3 regions of the Lysobacter brunescens genome follow, and region 2 is predicted to be linked to each of the others. Evidence: riboswitches for the same ligand, from Rfam matches in the RefSeq annotation. Region 2 holds a riboswitch; each other region holds the start of a gene.
The links. Region 2 has a riboswitch for cobalamin ahead of btuB (TonB-dependent vitamin B12 receptor). Riboswitches for the same ligand answer to the same signal wherever they lie in the genome.
Positions count from the first base shown of each region.

Region 1 (5,744 bases), 1.7 Mb from region 2:
GAAGGCCATGTGCCCCGACTCGTCGCGGAACACCCAGTTGGTGCCGGCAGCGAGGCCCGGCAGGAGGCCGCGCGAGCGCAGGAACCAGACATAGGCGAAGGCGGCGAAGAAGAACAGGCCTTCGATGCAGCAGGCGAAGCAGATCAGGTTGAGCAGGAACTGCCGGCGCTGTTCACGCGTGTCCAGTCGCTCCAGCGACTGCACCGAATCCATCCAGCGGAAACAGAAGTCGGCCTTGGCACGGATCGAGGGAATGTTCTCGATGGCAGCGAAGGCTTCGTTGCGCCGCTGCGGATCCGGGATGTAGGCATCGAGCAGCGTCAGGTAGAACTGTACGTGCAGCGCTTCCTCGTAGAGCTGGCGCGACAGGTACATCCGCGCCTCCGGCGCATTGATGTGTCTGTAGAGATTCAGCACGAGGTTGTTGGCGACGATGCTGTCGCCGGTGGCGAAGAACGCGACGAGACGCTCGATCAGGTGACGATCGGATGGCGACAGTTTGTGCTGCAGATCGTTGAGGTCGATGCCGAAATCGATCTCCTCCACCGTCCAGGTGTTACGAATCGCATCGCGGTACATCTCGTAGAAGGTCGGGTAGCGCATCGGCCGCAGGGTGAGCGCGAAGCCGGGATCGAGCAGGTGTTGCGTGGTCATGGTGTTCTCCCCTCCCCCGCCACGCGGGGAAGGATTGGGATGTGGGCTTTCGTAGAGCGGAGCTTGCTCCGCTCGCTTTTCCTGCAAAACATGGGCGGAGCTTGCTCCGCTCGCTTTTCCGCGAAACATGAGCGGAGCAAGCTCCGCTCTACAGCGCGGCGGGTTCGGGCTCGCCTACTGGCAGGCCTCGCAGGCTTCCGGATTCTCCAGCGAGCAGGCCAGCGCTTCCTGCGGCGTGTACGCCGGCTGCGCTGCCACTGTCGCCTTGGCGATGCGCGTGGCCGGTCGCGAGCGCAGGTAATAGGTCGTCTTCAGCCCGGATTTCCAGGCATACATGTACATCGACGACAGCCGGCCGATGTTCGGGCTTTCCATGAACAGGTTCAGCGACTGCGACTGGTCGAGGTACGGTCCGCGCGCAGCGGCGAGATCGATCAGCGCCTTCTGCGGCAGTTCCCACGCCGTGCGGTACACCTGCTTCAGCAGATCGGGAATGCCGTCGATGCCCTGCACCGAACCTTCGGCGAGCTTGATGGCATCGCGCGTCGCATCCGTCCACAGGCCGAGGCGCTTGAGCTCCCAGACGAGGTAGCGGTTGATCTGCAGGAAATCGCCCGACAGCGTCTCGCGCTTGAACAGGTTGCTCACCTGCGGTTCGATGCACTCGTAGCAGCCGGCGATCGAGGCAATGGTCGCGGTCGGCGCGATCGCGATCAGCAGCGAATTGCGCAGGCCATGTTCGGCGATGCGCGACTTCAGCGCGGCCCATGCAGCGGGTTCCGACGGGGTCACGCCCCACAGATCGAACTGCAGCGCACCGAGCGCGGCACGGGTATCCCGGTAGGCCGGATGCGCGCCGTGGCGCTCGGCCAGGTCGCACGAGGTCTCCAGCGCATGCAGGTAGATGCGTTCGGCGATGCGCGTCGACAGCGACAGCGCCTCGGCCGAATCGAAGGGCAGGCGCATGCGGAAGAACACATCCTGCAGGCCCATCACGCCCAGCCCGACCGGACGCCAACGCAGGTTGGAGCGGCGCGTCGATTCGATCGGATAGAAATTCAGGTCGATCACGCGATCGAGCTGACGCACGGCGACGCGCACGGTCTCGGCGAGCTTGTCGAAGTCGAAGTGCCAGGCACCGCGCTCGTCCTCGACCAGGTGCTGGGCGAGGTTGACCGAGCCAAGGTTGCAGACGGCGGTTTCGTCGGCCGAGGTCACTTCGATGATCTCGGTGCACAGGTTCGACAGATGCACGGTACGGCCCGGGCCGACCTGGTTGCAGGTGCGGTTCGACGCATCCTTGAAGGTCATCCAGCCGTTGCCGGTCTCGCCGAGGACTTTCATCATCCGCGCGTACAGGTCCCGCGCCTTGACCGTGCGTGCGGCGATGCCCTGCTGTTCCGCCTGCACGTAGGCCTGCTCGAAGGCCTCGCCCCAGAGGTCGACGAACTCGGGCACGGTGTTCGGATCGAACAGCGACCAGTCGCCGTCGCTCTCCACGCGGCGCATGAACAGGTCCGGCACCCAGTTGGCGAGGTTGAGGTTGTGCGTGCGACGCATCTCGTCGCCGGTGTTGTCGCGCAATTCGAGGAATTCCTCGATGTCGGCATGCCAGGTTTCGAGATAGATGCAGGCCGCGCCCTTGCGCTTGCCGCCCTGGTTCACCGCCGCGACCGAGGCGTCCAGCGTCTTCAGCCAGGGCACGATGCCGTTGCTGCGGCCGTTCGTGCTGCGGATCAGCGCGCCGCGCGAGCGGATCCGCGAGTACGACTGGCCGATGCCGCCGGAGAACTTCGACAGCTGCGCCACGTCGCCGTAGCGCGCGTAGATGTCGGCCAGTGAATCCTGCGGCGAGTCCAGCAGGAAGCACGAAGACAGCTGCTCGTGGCGGGTGCCCGAGTTGAACAACGTCGGCGAGCTGGGGATGTAGTCCAGCGACGACATCAGCCGGTACAGTTCCAGCGCCTCGCCCGGGGTTTCGGTCAGCGCCACCGCGATGCGCATGAAGAAGTGCTGCGGCGTCTCGATGACCGTGCGCCGCTGCGGATGCTTGAGCAGGTAGCGGTCGTACAGGGTGCGCAGGCCGAAGTACTCGAAGCGGCGGGTCTGCGCGATGTCGATGGCGTCGTTGAACTTGCGCGCATGGGTTTCGACCGACTGGCGCACGCGGTCGTTGATCAGTCCCAGTTCCGCGCCCAGCGCGATCGACTGCGAGAACGAATGCACGCCCTGTCCCGCGACTTCCTTGTCGATGTAGCCCGACAGCAGGCGTGCGGCGAGGCGCGCGTACTGCGGCTCGTCGGCCGTGAACGCGGCGGCGGTGCGGATCGACAGCTCGTCGAGTTCGCGCGTGGTCGCACCGTCGTAGATGCCGGCGATGGTCTTCAGCGCGACGCGCATCGGATCGATGTCGTCCAGGCCCTCGCAGCAGCGCTGCACGGCGCGCACGATCTTGCCGACGTCGACCGGCTCGCGGCGACCGTCGCGCTTGGTGATCGTCATGCTGGTCGCCGCATGCGGCGGGGTAAGGGCGAAGTCGGCCTGCGTGGCGGCGGGCGCGATGCGCCGGGCGACGGGCGGGGCGTCGGCGGCGTGGCGCGTGGTGTCGGTGGTCATGGTCTCTCCGATGGGAAATGGAGAGAAAGCGAAAGCGGGCCGACACGCGCACCGGCCCGGCACGCGACCGGACGACGGGACACCGCGACGGCACCGGCCCTCGCCCCCTCGGGCGAGCCTGCGTCGACGCGGATGTGGAGGATCGACGACGACACGGCGGCCCGACGGGCCGTCCTCGTGCTGCCTCGACCTGCGCTCCCCGCGGAGACGGTTGGCCAGACTTCGCCGGATGGCGAAGGTCGAGGCAGGTCTTCGGGCTCATGGGCACGCGGCCGAGGCCGCTCCTACTGCGCGTCGCTTCCCGGCCGGCCCGTTGCGGGCGAAGCCAGTGCCATTGACGCGGGTCGTTCCCAACTACCGCTGCGGGGCAGCTCCGGATTCGATTGGACAGGCCTCCAGGCCCATCCGGCTCTTGCCGGATTCCCATTTCAGTCGACTCCGGGCGGAGCCGACACCTTCGACGCGCACAACATAATGGGCTCGCCGGCAGGGGTCAACACAAAATGTCGTGGCATCCATGAAACGCGGCCAAAACAAAGGCCGCCCGGAGGCGGCCTTCGTGGTACTGCGCGAACAGCGCGTCTGGCGCGGACTTACTTGGCCAGGCGCTTGGCGATCGCGGCGCCGAGGTCGCCCGGCGAACGCACGGTGGTGACACCGGCCTTCTCCATCGCGGCGAACTTGCCTTCGGCCGTGCCCTGGCCGCCCGAAGCGATCGCACCGGCGTGGCCCATGCGCTTGCCGGCCGGGGCCGAGGCGCCGGCGATGAAGCCGACCACCGGCTTGGTCACGTGCTTGGCGATGAACTCCGCCGCTTCCTCTTCGGCCGAACCGCCGATTTCGCCGACCATGATGATGCCCTCGGTCTGCGGATCGTCCTGGAACAGCTTCAGCGCGTCGATGAAGTTGGTGCCGTTGATCGGGTCGCCGCCGATGCCGATGCAGGTCGACTGGCCGAGGCCGGCGTCGGTGGTCTGCTTCACGGCTTCATAGGTCAGCGTGCCCGAGCGCGACACGATGCCGATCTTGCCCGGCATGTGGATGTGGCCCGGCATGATGCCGATCTTGCACTCGCCCGGGGTGATCACGCCGGGGCAGTTCGGGCCGATCAGCACGACGTCCGGGTAGCCCTTGAGCGTGTTCTTCACGCGGAGCATGTCGAGCACCGGGATGCCTTCGGTGATGCAGACGATGACCTTGATGCCGGCGTCGGCCGCTTCGAGGATCGCGTCGGCCGCGAACGGCGGCGGGACGTAGATGACCGAGGCGTCGGCGCCGGTGGTCTTCACGGCTTCGGCGACGGTGTTGAAGACCGGCAGGCCGATGTGCTGCGTGCCGCCCTTGCCCGGGGTGACGCCGCCCACGACCTGCGTGCCGTAGTCGAGCATCTGCTGCGCGTGGAAGGTGCCCTGCTGGCCGGTGAAGCCCTGGACGATGACCTTGGTGTTCTTGTTGACCAAAACGCTCACGTTATTTCCTCTCGTCCTGGATCAGGCAGCGACGGCCGCGACGGCCTTCTTGGCGCCGTCGTTGATGTCGTCGGCGGGGGTGATGGCCAGGCCGGAATTCTTCAGGAGTTCCTTGCCGGCTTCGACGTTCGTGCCTTCGAGGCGCACGATCACCGGCACCTTCACGTCGACTTCCTTCACCGCGGCGATGATGCCCTCGGCGATCATGTCGCAGCGGACGATGCCGCCGAAGATGTTCACGAAGATCGCCTTGACCTTGTCGCTCGACAGGATGAGCTTGAAGGCCTCGGTCACGCGCTCCTTGGTGGCGCCGCCGCCGACGTCGAGGAAGTTCGCCGGCGAACCGCCGTTGAGCGAGATCACGTCCATCGTCGCCATCGCGAGGCCGGCGCCGTTAACCATGCAGCCGATGTTGCCGTCCATCGTGACGTAGTTGAGGTCGTGCTGGCTGGCCTTGACCTCGGTCTCGTCTTCCTGGCGGATGTCGCGCATCGCGGCCAGTTCCGGATGACGGAAGGTCGCGTTGTCGTCGGAGTTGATCTTGCCGTCGAGGACGGCGAGGTTGCCGTCGGTGAGGATCGCCAGCGGGTTCAGTTCGACCAGCGCCAGGTCCTTCTCGTTGAACAGCTTGTACAGGCCCAGCATGATCTTGCTCAGCTGGCCGACCTGCTTCGCATCCAGGCCCATCGCGAAACCGAGGTCGCGGCACTGGTAGGGCTGCAGGCCCTGCACGTAGTTCACGTGCAGCGCGTGGATGGCTTCGGGCTTCTCGTGCGCGACCTGCTCGATGTCCATGCCGCCTTCGGCCGAGGCGATGAAGGTGATGGACTTGCTGCTGCGGTCGACGAGCACCGACAGGTAGAGTTCCTTGGCGATGTCCGTGGCCTGGGTGACCAGCACGGTGTCGACCGGCAGTTCGACGCCGGCGGTCTGGTAGGTGGCCATCTTCGTGCCGAGCATGCCCTTGGCGTAGTCGCGCACTTCGTCGTAGGTCTTGGCGAGCTT
Region 1 is NZ_JBHTIF010000001.1:2,070,253-2,075,996, reverse strand. Features, by position in the region: gene ACFQ0E_RS09145 (ribonucleotide-diphosphate reductase subunit beta) at 1-654, opposite strand, end outside; gene ACFQ0E_RS09140 (ribonucleoside-diphosphate reductase subunit alpha) at 829-3,156, opposite strand; cobalamin riboswitch at 3,497-3,745, opposite strand; gene sucD (succinate--CoA ligase subunit alpha) at 3,864-4,739, opposite strand; gene sucC (ADP-forming succinate--CoA ligase subunit beta) at 4,761-5,744, opposite strand, start outside.
Region 1: another riboswitch for cobalamin. It lies ahead of ACFQ0E_RS09140 (ribonucleoside-diphosphate reductase subunit alpha); the one in region 2 lies ahead of btuB (TonB-dependent vitamin B12 receptor).

Region 2 (5,744 bases):
GGGGCCGGCAGGGCATCGCGCAACAATTCGACGTAGGCGTCGCGCTCGGCAAAGGCGGGATCGACGGTGTTGCCGATCCAACCCGCCAGTTTGAAACCGTCGGCGAGGATCGCGCGGGCGGAGAGTCGCGCATGACTGAGGCAGCCCAGGCGCAGGCCGACGACGAGCACCACCCACGCATCGAGGGCACGGGCGAAATCGCCCTGGTCCAGGCCGTCGTCCATCGGCGCGAGCCAGCCACCAGCGCCTTCGACGATCACGACATCGGCGCGCGCGGCGAGCCTGCCGTGAGCCGCATGCAGCACGCCGGGATCGACCCGCACACCGGCCGCGCGCGCCGCGAGCTGCGGAGCGGTCGGGATCTCCAGCGCATACGGATTCACGTCGGCATAGTCCGGCTGCGGCTCGCTCGCGGCCAGCAACGCCAGCGCGTCCTCGTTGCGCAGGCCGTCGGGTGTGCGCTCGCAGCCACTGGCGACCGGCTTCATCCCGGCGACACGCAGGCCCTCGAGGCGCAGGCGATGGACCAGGGCGGTCGCGGCGACGGTCTTGCCGACGCTGGTGTCGGTGCCGGTGACGAACAGATTGCGGTACGGAACGATGGCGGGCACGGGCATTCCTCTGGCGACGCGGCGGGTGCGTCGTCGCTGCTACACTCGGCGCATGAGTTTCGCATCGATCCCGCTCACCGGCAGCAAGCCGGAACAGTACGCCCAGCTCCTCGCCCAGGCCGAGGCCCTCCTCGATGGCGAGACCGACCGCATCGCCAACGCGGCGAACCTGTCGGCGCTGGTCTACCACGCCCTGCCCGACCTCAACTGGGTGGGTTTCTATCTCTTCGATGGCACCGAGCTGGTCGTCGGCCCCTTCCAGGGCCTGCCGGCCTGCGTGCGCATCCCGCTGGACAAGGGCGTCTGCGGCGCCGCCGCGCGGACCCGCACCACACAGCGCGTCGCCGACGTGCATGACTTCCCGGGACACATCGCCTGCGATTCGGCCTCGCGCTCGGAGTTGGTCGTGCCGCTGGCCGAGGGCGACACCCTCATCGGCGTGTTCGACCTCGACAGTCCGGTCCCCGATCGTTTCGACGTTGAAGATCAGGCAGGCCTGGAAGCCATCGCGGCGGCCTTCCTGCGTTCGCTGCGACCAGCCTGACGGCACGCGGCCCGGCCCACCTTCCTCGACGACGCCGCATGACCACTCCGCTCAAACTGCGCAACATCGGTCCGAAAAGCGCTGCCTGGCTGCGCCAGGTGGGCCTCCGCACCGAGGACGACCTGCGCGCGACCGGCGCGCTCGAAGCCTTCATGCGCGTCAAGCGTGCCGGCTTCAAGCCCAGCCTCAACCTGCTCTACGCGCTCGAAGGCGCGCTGGTCGGCTGCCACTGGCAGGAAGTCCCGCAGGAACGCCGCGCCGAGCTGCTGGCCGCCGCCGAAGCGGCCATCGCCCTGCTCCCGCCGCCGCGCGGCCGTCCCGCCGCCGCACCGGTGACGACCACGCACCACGCCCGCGAAGAAGCCGCACCGGTGTTCAGCCTGTTCGACGAGCCCGACGGCGGGCACCACGCCGACAGCGGCGACTGAGCCCGACCGCCCTCGCCGCCTGCCGGCGGTAGCCGACCCGATCCGCTACAATGCCGGCCGCTTCGCGGTGATCCGGCCACAGGTTCCTGGGCCGGATTGAAACGGGAAGCCGGTGCGTGCCGTCGTCGACGGCATCATTCCGGCGCTGCCCCCGCAACGGTAAGCACGTGAACCCTTCGCATCATCCGCCACTGCAGCACGCGCTGCGGGAAGGCGCGAAGGCCCCGGCCACGCCCTCGGGCGCCGGCCGGACGCGCAAGCCCGGAGACCGGCCACGAAGCCCTATGGTTGCGATGCGGAGGGCGTCGCGGCGATGTCGCCGTCCGTCCGCGTCGGCCCTTCGCTCGTCCCTGCCTGTCCCATCGCGACTCCTCACCAGTTCGGCGCGCGGGTGCGCGCGATGGAGTCCCTGCATGTCGTTCCGAGTCCTTCCTGCCGGCCTGTCTGCCGGCTTCCCCCGTCTTTCCCGCCTGCTGCCCCTCGGCCTGGCGATCGCCGCCGCGCTGCCCGGCACCGCCCTCGCCGCCAATGCCGATGCCGGCGACGAGCTGGACGAAGTGGTCGTCACCGCCACCCGCACTGCAGTGACCACCGACGCCGCGCTGGCGCCGGTCGAAGTGATCGACCGCGACGAGATCCTGCGCGCGCAGGCGACCTCGCTGGCCGACCTGCTGCGCGGCCGCGCCGGCATCAACCTGTCGAACCAGGGCGGCGACGGCAAGCTCACGACGATGTTCGTGCGCGGCAGCGAGTCCGACCACGTGCTGGTGCTGATCGACGGCGTGCGCGTGGGCTCGGCCACCTCCGGCCTGGTCTCGTTCCAGGACCTGCCGGTCGCGCTGATCGACCGCATCGAGATCGTGCGCGGCCCGCGCTCCAGCCTGTACGGTTCGGAAGCGATCGGCGGCGTGATCCAGATCTTCACCCGTCGCGATCGCGGCGAGGCGACGTTCCGTTTCAACGCCGGCGCCGGCAGCCACGGCCGCCGCGAAGGCGGCATCGGCATCGGCGGCGGCAGCGAACGCGGCTGGTTCGGCCTCGACGCCGGCTTCAAGCAGACCAACGGCATCAACGCATGCCGTGGCGCGGGCTTCCCGATCTTCGCCGGCTGCTTCGTCGACGACCAGCCCGATCGCGACGGCTACCGCCAGCATGCGTTCTCGCTGCGCGGCGGCGTGAACCTCGGCGAATCGGTCACGCTGCAGGGCCATGCTTTGCGCGTGAGCGGCGAGAACGAATACGACGGCAGCTTCGTCGACAATTCCGACATCGTGCAGCAGGTGGTCGGCGCGCAGCTGAAGTGGCAGGCAGGCGAGCGCGTCGCCGTGCAGCTCGCCGCCGGCAGCAACAAGGACGAGTCCGAGAACTTCCTCGGCAGCACGCCGAGCGGCGCATTCGCCACGCGGCGCGACAGCGCCTCGGTGCAGTCCGACATCACCCTGGCCGAACGCCAGGTGCTGACCGTCGGCCTCGACTGGCTGCGCGATCGCGTCGACAGCGACACCGTCTACGACGACACCCGTCGCGGCAACCGCGCGCTGTTCGCGCAGTACCAGGGAGGCTTTGGCGCGCAGGACGTGCAGCTCGCCCTGCGTCGCGACGACAACGACCAGTTCGGCGGCAAGACCACCGGCAGCGTCGCGTGGGGCCTGGGCTTCGCCGAGCACTGGCGCATCACCGCCAGCTACGGCACCGCATTCAAGGCGCCGACCTTCAACGAACTGTACTTCCCGTTCTTCGGCAACCCGGCCCTGCGCCCGGAATCCTCGAAGACCGTCGACCTCGGCCTGGCCTGGCGCGGCGAGCGCAGCCGCATCGCGTTCAATGCCTTCGAAACGCGGGTCGACGACCTGATCGCCTACGACGGTTCGATCTTCTTGCCGAACAACATCGAGAAGACCCGACTGCGCGGCGCCGAGCTGCAACTGGAGACCGTGGTGTTCGGCTGGAGCGTCAACGGCGCCGCCAGCTGGCTGGACCCGGAGAACCGCGTGCGCGGCGCCAACGAAGGCAACGACCTGCCGCGTCGCGCCCGCGAGACCGCGCGCATCGACGTCGATCGCGCCTTCGGCGATTTCAGCCTCGGCCTGACCGGCGTCGCCGAGGGCAAGCGCTACGACAACCTCGCCAACACCCGTCGCATCGACGGTTTCGCCACCCTCGACCTGCGCGCCGAGTACCGTTTCGCGCGGCATTGGACCGTGCAGGCGCGGGTCGCGAACCTGTTCGACGAGCGCTACGAGACCACGTCGTTCTACAACCAGCCCGGTCGCACCTGGTCGCTGATGCTGCGCTTCCAGCCGGCCGACTGATCCGGTCGCCACACCGCTCCGCGACCCACGCTGCTGCGGTCGACACCCAGCCCTCCCGGCCATCGGGAGGGCTTGCCGCAGACGGAGAATGCCCCCATCTATCCGCTTGCGCACGCTCTCCGGCGTGTGATACCAAATGCGCACCCGCGCACAGTTTCGCGTCCCCGCAGCAGTACCGAAGGACGGACATGTCGTCCAGCTCCGAACAGATCAGCCCCGGCCTTTTCGTCGTCCGGCCCGCGACCGCACAGGTCGAGGCTGCGGGATTGGCACGCCTGGAGGGCAAGGCCAGCGTCAGCCCGCTGGGCGGTCGCCTGCCGGGCTGGGTGGTCAAGCTGAACAAGCGGCCGCGCAGCGCCCGCGAGGGCTGGCGCAGCCTGCACAAGCTGCTCGGCAACGATTTCCTGGTCATGCCCGCGCTGGTCGACGAACGCGGCGAGTGCCGCTACCCCACGGGCCTGCTGTCGCTGCGCCTGGAGGACGAGGCCAGCGAGCAGGACCTGCAGGCGCTGGCGCGCGCCTACGGCCTGGAGTTCGTCGCGCGCGCCAAGTTCACCCGGCAGCAGGCGCTGTTCCGTCCCGCCGAAGGCAGCGACGTGTTCCTGCCCGACATCACCGGCAAGATCCAGGGCGACGCGCACGTCGAGGCCGTCTGGTTCGACGCGGAAAGCGCGTTCCACCGCTCGTAAGACGGTCATGCCGCGCGCGATCCGACCGACGGCGCGCCAGTCTCACGCCATGACGCGATTCCCGCGATAATCGAATCCTCCCTTACAGGAAGTGAGGTCGCCATGTCCCCCAAACCGTCCGCCCACGCCCGCCCGGGCGCCGCCGTCGAAGTCCCTGTTGAATCGGCCACACGCACAGACCTCGGCATGCGCATGGGCTCCGGCGAATGGATCGACCTCGAACCGCTGCCGCTGTCGCTGGAATCCGTGGACGGCGAGACCGTCGCGCGGCTTTCGGGCACGCCGGTCGCCGCGATGGCCACCGCGCGCGTCATGCGCGCCGCCCAGGCCTTCTTCGAATTGCCCGATCGCAGCCGCGTCGGCGGCGAAGTGCTCAACGCCCCGCGCACCACCGCGCGACGCGCGAAGGAAACGCCGCTGCAGCGCAAGACCATCACCGCGTGGATGGATCGCGACACGCGGCTGATGCGCATCCTGTACAAGGAAGTGGTGCTGCGCTTCCATCCCGAAGTCGCGCAGAAGACGCGCAATGCGATCCTGCGCGACAGCGGCCTCAAGGTGCGCGCGCGCAATCCGCTGATCCCCGACCAGATGATCCTCACCGATGCCGAGCAGCGGCATCCCGGCGAAGCGCTCGTCAGGCTCGCCGCTCAGCTCTCGATGCTCGACGAAGTGGCGTTCGCCGCACCGAACTTCGTGTCGCAGTTCCGGCGCAGCCTGCCTGCGGCGGCCTCCACGCCACCCGCGAAGCAGTGGCACCTGCGCACGATCGGCGCGGCGAAGGCGTGGAAACTCACGCGCGGCAAGCGCGGCGTGGTGATCGCCGTGCTCGACGACGGCGTCGATGTGGAACACCCCGAACTGCGCGGCAACGTGTTGCGCAATCCCGACCCCGACGAAGCCCGCGATCTGTGCGGACGCGACTTCTTCCTGCCCGACGACGACGCCGACCACTTCAACCCGCGCCCCAAGCGCTTCCGCGCGCCGTTCGACCAGATGGGCGGCAACGATGTGCACGGCACGCCCTGCGCCGGCGTCGCCGTCGGTCGCGGCCCGCGCGCCTACGGCATCGCGCCGAACTGCCGGCTGCTGCCGGTGAAGGTCTTCCATGCAGACGACTTCGCGGCGGAAAGCCAGGTCGCCGACGCGATCCGCTACGC
Region 2 is NZ_JBHTIF010000001.1:380,804-386,547, forward strand. Features, by position in the region: gene bioD (dethiobiotin synthase) at 1-617, opposite strand, end outside; gene ACFQ0E_RS01640 (GAF domain-containing protein) at 664-1,155, shown strand; gene ACFQ0E_RS01645 (TfoX/Sxy family protein) at 1,194-1,583, shown strand; cobalamin riboswitch at 1,632-1,874, shown strand; gene btuB (TonB-dependent vitamin B12 receptor) at 1,997-3,895, shown strand; gene ACFQ0E_RS01655 (hypothetical protein) at 4,084-4,584, shown strand; gene ACFQ0E_RS01660 (S8 family peptidase) at 4,687-5,744, shown strand, end outside.

Region 3 (5,744 bases), on a different contig from region 2:
GATGTCTGATCTCGCCGACGAATCCTCGTCCGACATCCGCCGTCAGGCGCTGGCCTGCCGCGAGGCCGCGCAGGCGGTGGCCGCGCTGTCGACCGAAGCCAAGAACGACCTCCTGCGTGCGATGGGCGATGCGCTCGACGCCGATGCCGAGGCGATCCTCGTCGCCAACGCCGAAGACCTGCGTGCGGCCGAGGCCAAGGGCACGGCTGGTGCGATGCTCGATCGCCTGAAGCTCGATCGGCAGCGACTCGCGGGCATCGCCAACGCATTGCGCGAGGTCGCGGACCTGCCCGATCCGGTCGGCATGGTCACGCGCCGCGAGACGCGGCCGAACGGCATCGAGATCGCGCGCGTGCGCGTGCCCCTGGGCGTAGTGGCGATGATCTACGAGGCGCGGCCGAACGTGACCGCCGATGCCGCTGCGCTGTGCCTGAAGGCCGGCAACGGCGTGATCCTGCGCGGCGGCTCGGAGGCGGTGCGCTCGAATGTCGCGATTGCCGGTGCCCTGAAGCGCGCCCTCCGCGATCACGGGATTCCCGAAGCCGCGCTGACCCTGGTCGATGACCTGCGCCGCGAAACGATGGTCGAGCTGCTGCGGCTCAACGACATCGTCGATCTCGCGATCCCGCGCGGCGGTGAAGGGCTGATCCGCTTCGTCGCCGAACATGCGCGCGTGCCGGTGATCAAGCACTACAAGGGCGTCTGCCATCTCTACGCCGATGCCGACGCCGACCTCGACCTGGCGCTGGACCTGCTGCTCGACGGCAAGGTGTCGCGCCCTGGCGTCTGCAATGCGCTGGAAACCCTGCTGGTGCATGCCGATGTCGCCGACGCCTTCCTGCCGCGCGCGGCGGCGATGCTGTCGGCGCGCGATGTGCAGCTGCGTGCGGACGCGCGCGCGATGGCGCGGATGCCCGGCGCGGTGCCGGCCAGCGACGAAGACTGGGATGCGGAATTCCTCGATCTCATCCTCGCGGTGCGCGTGGTCGATACGCTCGACGACGCGATCGCGCACATCCGCCGCCATGGCTCGGACCATACAGAAGTCATCGCCACGCGCGACGAGGCTGCCGCCGCTCGTTTCGTGCATGCACTGCGCAGTGCGGTGGTGATGGTCAATGCCTCGTCGCGCTTCTCCGACGGTGGCGAACTCGGTCTCGGCGCGGAGATCGGCATCTCGACCACGCGCCTGCATGCCTACGGCCCGATGGGTGCGGAGTCTCTCACCATCGAACGCTTCGTGGTGCGCGGCAGCGGACAGACGCGCAACCTGCGCAACTGAGATCGCATGCGCATGCCATTCGCGTGCGTATGCCCGATGCGAACGTCGTCGATGCCAGGCTGCGATCGCGCCGCAACATGCTGTTACACTAGATTCGCCTGAGGTGACCGCCGGCCTGTCCGGGGGTTGAAACGGGAATCCGGTGCGCCGCGTCATGCCTGCATGCGCTGCAATTCCGGAGCTGCCCCCGCAACGGTAGGCGAGACAAGGCTTCGCAGACAGCCACTGTGCATGCGCACGGGAAGGCGCGAAGCCGGAAGCGTGGACATCCGGAGTACCGGACGCCGCCTTCGCTCGCAAGCCCGGAGACCGGCCTTGGAGCGACGTGACATGCGGCGGGCGATGTCATGGTGGTCGCGCTGCGTGCGCGATGGCCAGATGTGTCCTGCCTGTGTGTTGGTTTCCACAGGTCCGCGCGGGTCGGCGCGGTCAAGGAGTCATCCAGTGCGTTCGTTCATCCCCCGAAGCCGCCATGTCCTGGCGGTGGTCCTGCTGTCGTCGTTCGTCTTCCCTCCCATGCCTGTCCTCGCGGCTGATGCCGCTCCGGACGATGACGACGCACTCGACCGCATCGTCGTCACCGCCTCGCGCACCGCGCGCACCCAGGACCAGACGCTCGCCGCGATCACCGTGATCGATCGCGCCGAGATCGACCGCCTGCAGCCGCCTTCGCTGCAGGCCCTGCTTGCCGGTCGCGCAGGCATCGCGCTCGCCAACAATGGCGGTGAAGGCAAGGCGACCTCGCTCTTCCTGCGTGGGACCGAATCCGACCATGTGCTGGTGTTGGTCGACGGCATCAGGCTTGGCTCGGCCACCAGCGGCGGTGCGTCGCTGCAGGACATTCCGCCCGAGCAGATCGAACGCATCGAGATCGTGCGCGGTCCGTTCTCCAGCCTCTACGGTTCCGAGGCGCTGGGCGGCGTGATCCAGATCTTCACGCGTCGCCCGCAGGGCAGCGCCATGCCGTCATTCACCCTCGCCGCCGGCAGCGAGCATACGCAGCGCGCGACGCTGGGCTTCGGTGGCCGTGTCGGCGACGCGGCGCAGGGCGGCTGGTACGCCATCAATGCCTCGCATGGTCGCACCGACGGCATCAATGCCTATCGCGGCCCGCGCGGCTTCGACCCCGATCTCGACGGTTATCGCAACGATGCCTTGGTGGTGCAGGGCGGCTGGCGCTTCGGCGAACGCTGGGACGCCGAGGCCCGTGTGTTCCGCGCCGAAGGCCGCAACGAATACGACGGCACCGCGAGCAATCTTTCGGATACCGTGCAGCAGACCGTCGGTGGACGGCTGCGCTACGCATCGACCGATGCGCTGCGCATCGCCCTCAGCCTGGCGCGCAGCGACGACCTCAGCGACAACTATCGCAACGACGCCTATGCGTCGACGTTCGACACCCATCGGCGCATGGCCACGCTGCAGGCCGACGCCACGCTCGGCGCCGCGCTGCTCACGTTCGGCTTCGACTGGCAGGCGGACCATGTCGAAAGCAGCACGCGCTATGCCCGCGACGGCCGCATCAATCGCGGCCTGTTCGCGCAATGGCAGCAGGATTTCGACGCGCAGTCGCTGCAGGCCAGCCTGCGTCGCGACGAGGACAGCCAGTTCGGCGGCGTGACCACCGGCAGCGCGCTGTGGGGCTGGACGATCGGCGACGCACTGCACCTCAGTGCGCGCTACGGCACGGCGTACAAGGCGCCGACCTTCAATGAACTGTACTTCCCCGGCTACGGCAATCCTGCATTGCAGCCCGAGCATGCGCGCAGCCTCGAAGTCGGCCTGCGCGGTGAGCATGCGGCCGGCAACTGGTCGCTCAATGCCTTCGAGACGCGCATCGACGACCTGATCGCCTACGACGCCGACCTGCGCCCGACGCCCGGACCGAACAACATCGATCGCGCGCGCATCCTCGGCGTCGAGGCGGTCGGCGAACTGCGCGTCGCCGACTGGGACCTGCGCGGAAGCGCGACCTGGCTGGACCCGCGCGCGGATGGCGACAACGCCAGCCGGGGCCAGCTTCTGCCGCGCCGCCCGACGCGCAGCGGGCGTCTCGACATCGATCGCCGTTTCGACCGCGTCAGCCTCGGCGCCAGCGTGAGCGGTGCAGGAAAACGCTACGAGAACCTCGCCAATACGCGTCGACTGGATGGCTACGGCCTGGTCGACCTGCGCATCGGTGTCGCCTTCGCGCGCGACTGGTCGGTGCAGCTCACCGCAGGCAACGTGTTCAACAGGCGCTATGAAACCGCCGAGTTCTACCCGCAGCCGGGCCGCCACTGGCTGCTCGCGCTGCGCCATGCCCCCGGCGCCCGCTAAGCGGGTCCGTCCTTTCCATCCTGACACGAGGTCACCGATGAACGTCCTGCCACGTCCCGCACGCCATGCCCTGTTCGCCGTCTTCGCCGCGTTCATGGTCGCCACGCGTTATCACCACTTCGGCGATGTCCTGCATCTGCCGGATGCCTCGATGGCGCTGTTCTTCCTCGGTGGCCTGTTCCTGTCCGCAGGCAATGTCGGCGACCATCTGCGCTTCGCTGCGCTGATGGCGCTCGCGGTCGTCATCGACATGGTCGCGGTCGGCTTCGCCGGGGTCAGCGACTACTGCATCACGCCCTCGTACGCCGCGCTGCTCCCAGCCTATGCCGTGCTGTGGTACGGCGGCAGGATGATCGCCTCGCGCCACGCCGTCGAACCGAAGGCGATGCTGCGCACGGTCGGCGTGGCGCTGCTCGCGGCCACGCTGTCCTTCGCGATCTCCAACGGCGCGTTCTACTGGTTCGGCGGGCGTTACGCGCAGCCGCACTTCGCCGAGTACGCCGCGCGTTTCCTGCAATGGGGGCCGCTGTTCGTGCGCACGACGATGGCCTACGTGGTCGTCGCGCTGTCGCTCCAGGCGCTGGCCGTGTACCTGCTGGGTGCGCGCACTGGCCGCAGGGCCATCGGCGCATGAGTCGCGGTTCGGAACGCCTCGGCCTGACCGAGGATGAGCACTACCGCGAGCGCGCGCAGCGCAAGAAGGCGCTGGTCGACCGCCGGATCGCGCGGGCCACGATCGATCGCGGTGTGGTGGTGGTGAACACCGGCAACGGCAAGGGCAAGAGCTCGTCGGGCTTCGGCATGCTCGCGCGCTCGCTGGGTCACGGCTTGCGCTGCGGCGTCGTGCAGTTCATCAAGGGCAGCTTCTCGACCGGCGAAGAAGCGTTTTTCCGTCGTTTCATCGAAGGCGCGGATGCCGTGCTCGACTATCACGTGATGGGCGAAGGCTTCACCTGGGAGACGCAGGACCGCACGCGCGACATCGCCGCCGCTTCCGCTGCATGGGATGTCGCCGCGCGCATGCTCGCCGATCCCGGCTACGACTTCGTCCTGCTCGACGAACTGAACATCGCGCTCAACAAGGACTACGTGTCGGTCGATGCGGTGGTCGCTGCGCTGTCCGCGCGACCGGAACGCCAGCACGTGGTGATCACGGGGCGTGGTGCACCGGATGCGCTGGTCGAGGTCGCCGACACCGTGACCGAGATGCGTCTGGTCAAGCATGCGTTCAAGGCGGGCATCCAGGCGCAGAAGGGGATCGAGCTGTGAAAATGATGACCGGGATTCGCCATTGTCCGGCGCTGCTGGTCTCCGCGCCCGCTTCCGGGCAGGGCAAGACCAGCGTCACCGCCGCGCTTGCGCGCTGGCACACGCGAGAGGGCCGCCGCGTCCGTGTGTTCAAGACCGGGCCGGACTTCCTCGACCCGATGATCCTCGAACGCGCCAGCGGCGCGCCGGTGCATCAGCTCGACCTGTGGATGTGCGGCGAGGACGATGTGCGTGCGCGCCTGTACGACGCGGCGGGCGAGGCAGACCTGATCCTCGTCGAAGGCGTGATGGGCCTGTTCGACGGCGCGCCGTCCAGCGCCGATCTCGCCCAGACGTTGGGGCTGCCGGTGCTTGCGGTGATCGACGGTTCGGCGATGGCGCAGACTTTCGGCGCGCTGGCGACCGGCCTGGCGCGCTACCGCGAAGGTCTTGTCGTGCATGGCGTGGCCGCGAACCGCATCGGCGGTGCGTATCACGCGACCCTGCTGCGCGACAGCCTGCCTGACGATCTGCACTGGCTGGGTGCCTTGCCGCGCGATGCGCAGCTGTCGTTGCCGGAGCGTCATCTCGGCCTCGTCGCCGCCGCGGAGCTGTCCGATCTCGATGCCCGCCTCGATGCGCTCGCCGATGCCTGGGCGGCGCATGCCTCGACCGCGCTGCCGCCCCCGGTCCCATTTTCGCCTGCAGTGCGCCTGCCGGTGCCGCCGCTGCTGCAGGGGCGGCGCATCGCGATCGCGCGCGATGCTGCGTTCTGCTTCCTCTATCCCGCGAACCTCGACCTGCTCCGTGAAGCCGGTGCCGAGCTTGCATTCTTCTCGCCGTTGGCTGGCGACCCGATGCCGCAATGCGATGCGGTGTGGCTGCCCGGTGGCTA
Region 3 is NZ_JBHTIF010000005.1:8,488-14,231, reverse strand. Features, by position in the region: gene proB (glutamate 5-kinase) at 1-9, shown strand, start outside; gene ACFQ0E_RS16910 (glutamate-5-semialdehyde dehydrogenase) at 2-1,282, shown strand; cobalamin riboswitch at 1,367-1,614, shown strand; gene btuB (TonB-dependent vitamin B12 receptor) at 1,661-3,601, shown strand; gene ACFQ0E_RS16900 (hypothetical protein) at 3,639-4,235, shown strand; gene cobO (cob(I)yrinic acid a,c-diamide adenosyltransferase) at 4,232-4,870, shown strand; gene ACFQ0E_RS16890 (cobyrinate a,c-diamide synthase) at 4,876-5,744, shown strand, end outside.
Region 3: another riboswitch for cobalamin. It lies ahead of btuB (TonB-dependent vitamin B12 receptor); the one in region 2 lies ahead of btuB (TonB-dependent vitamin B12 receptor).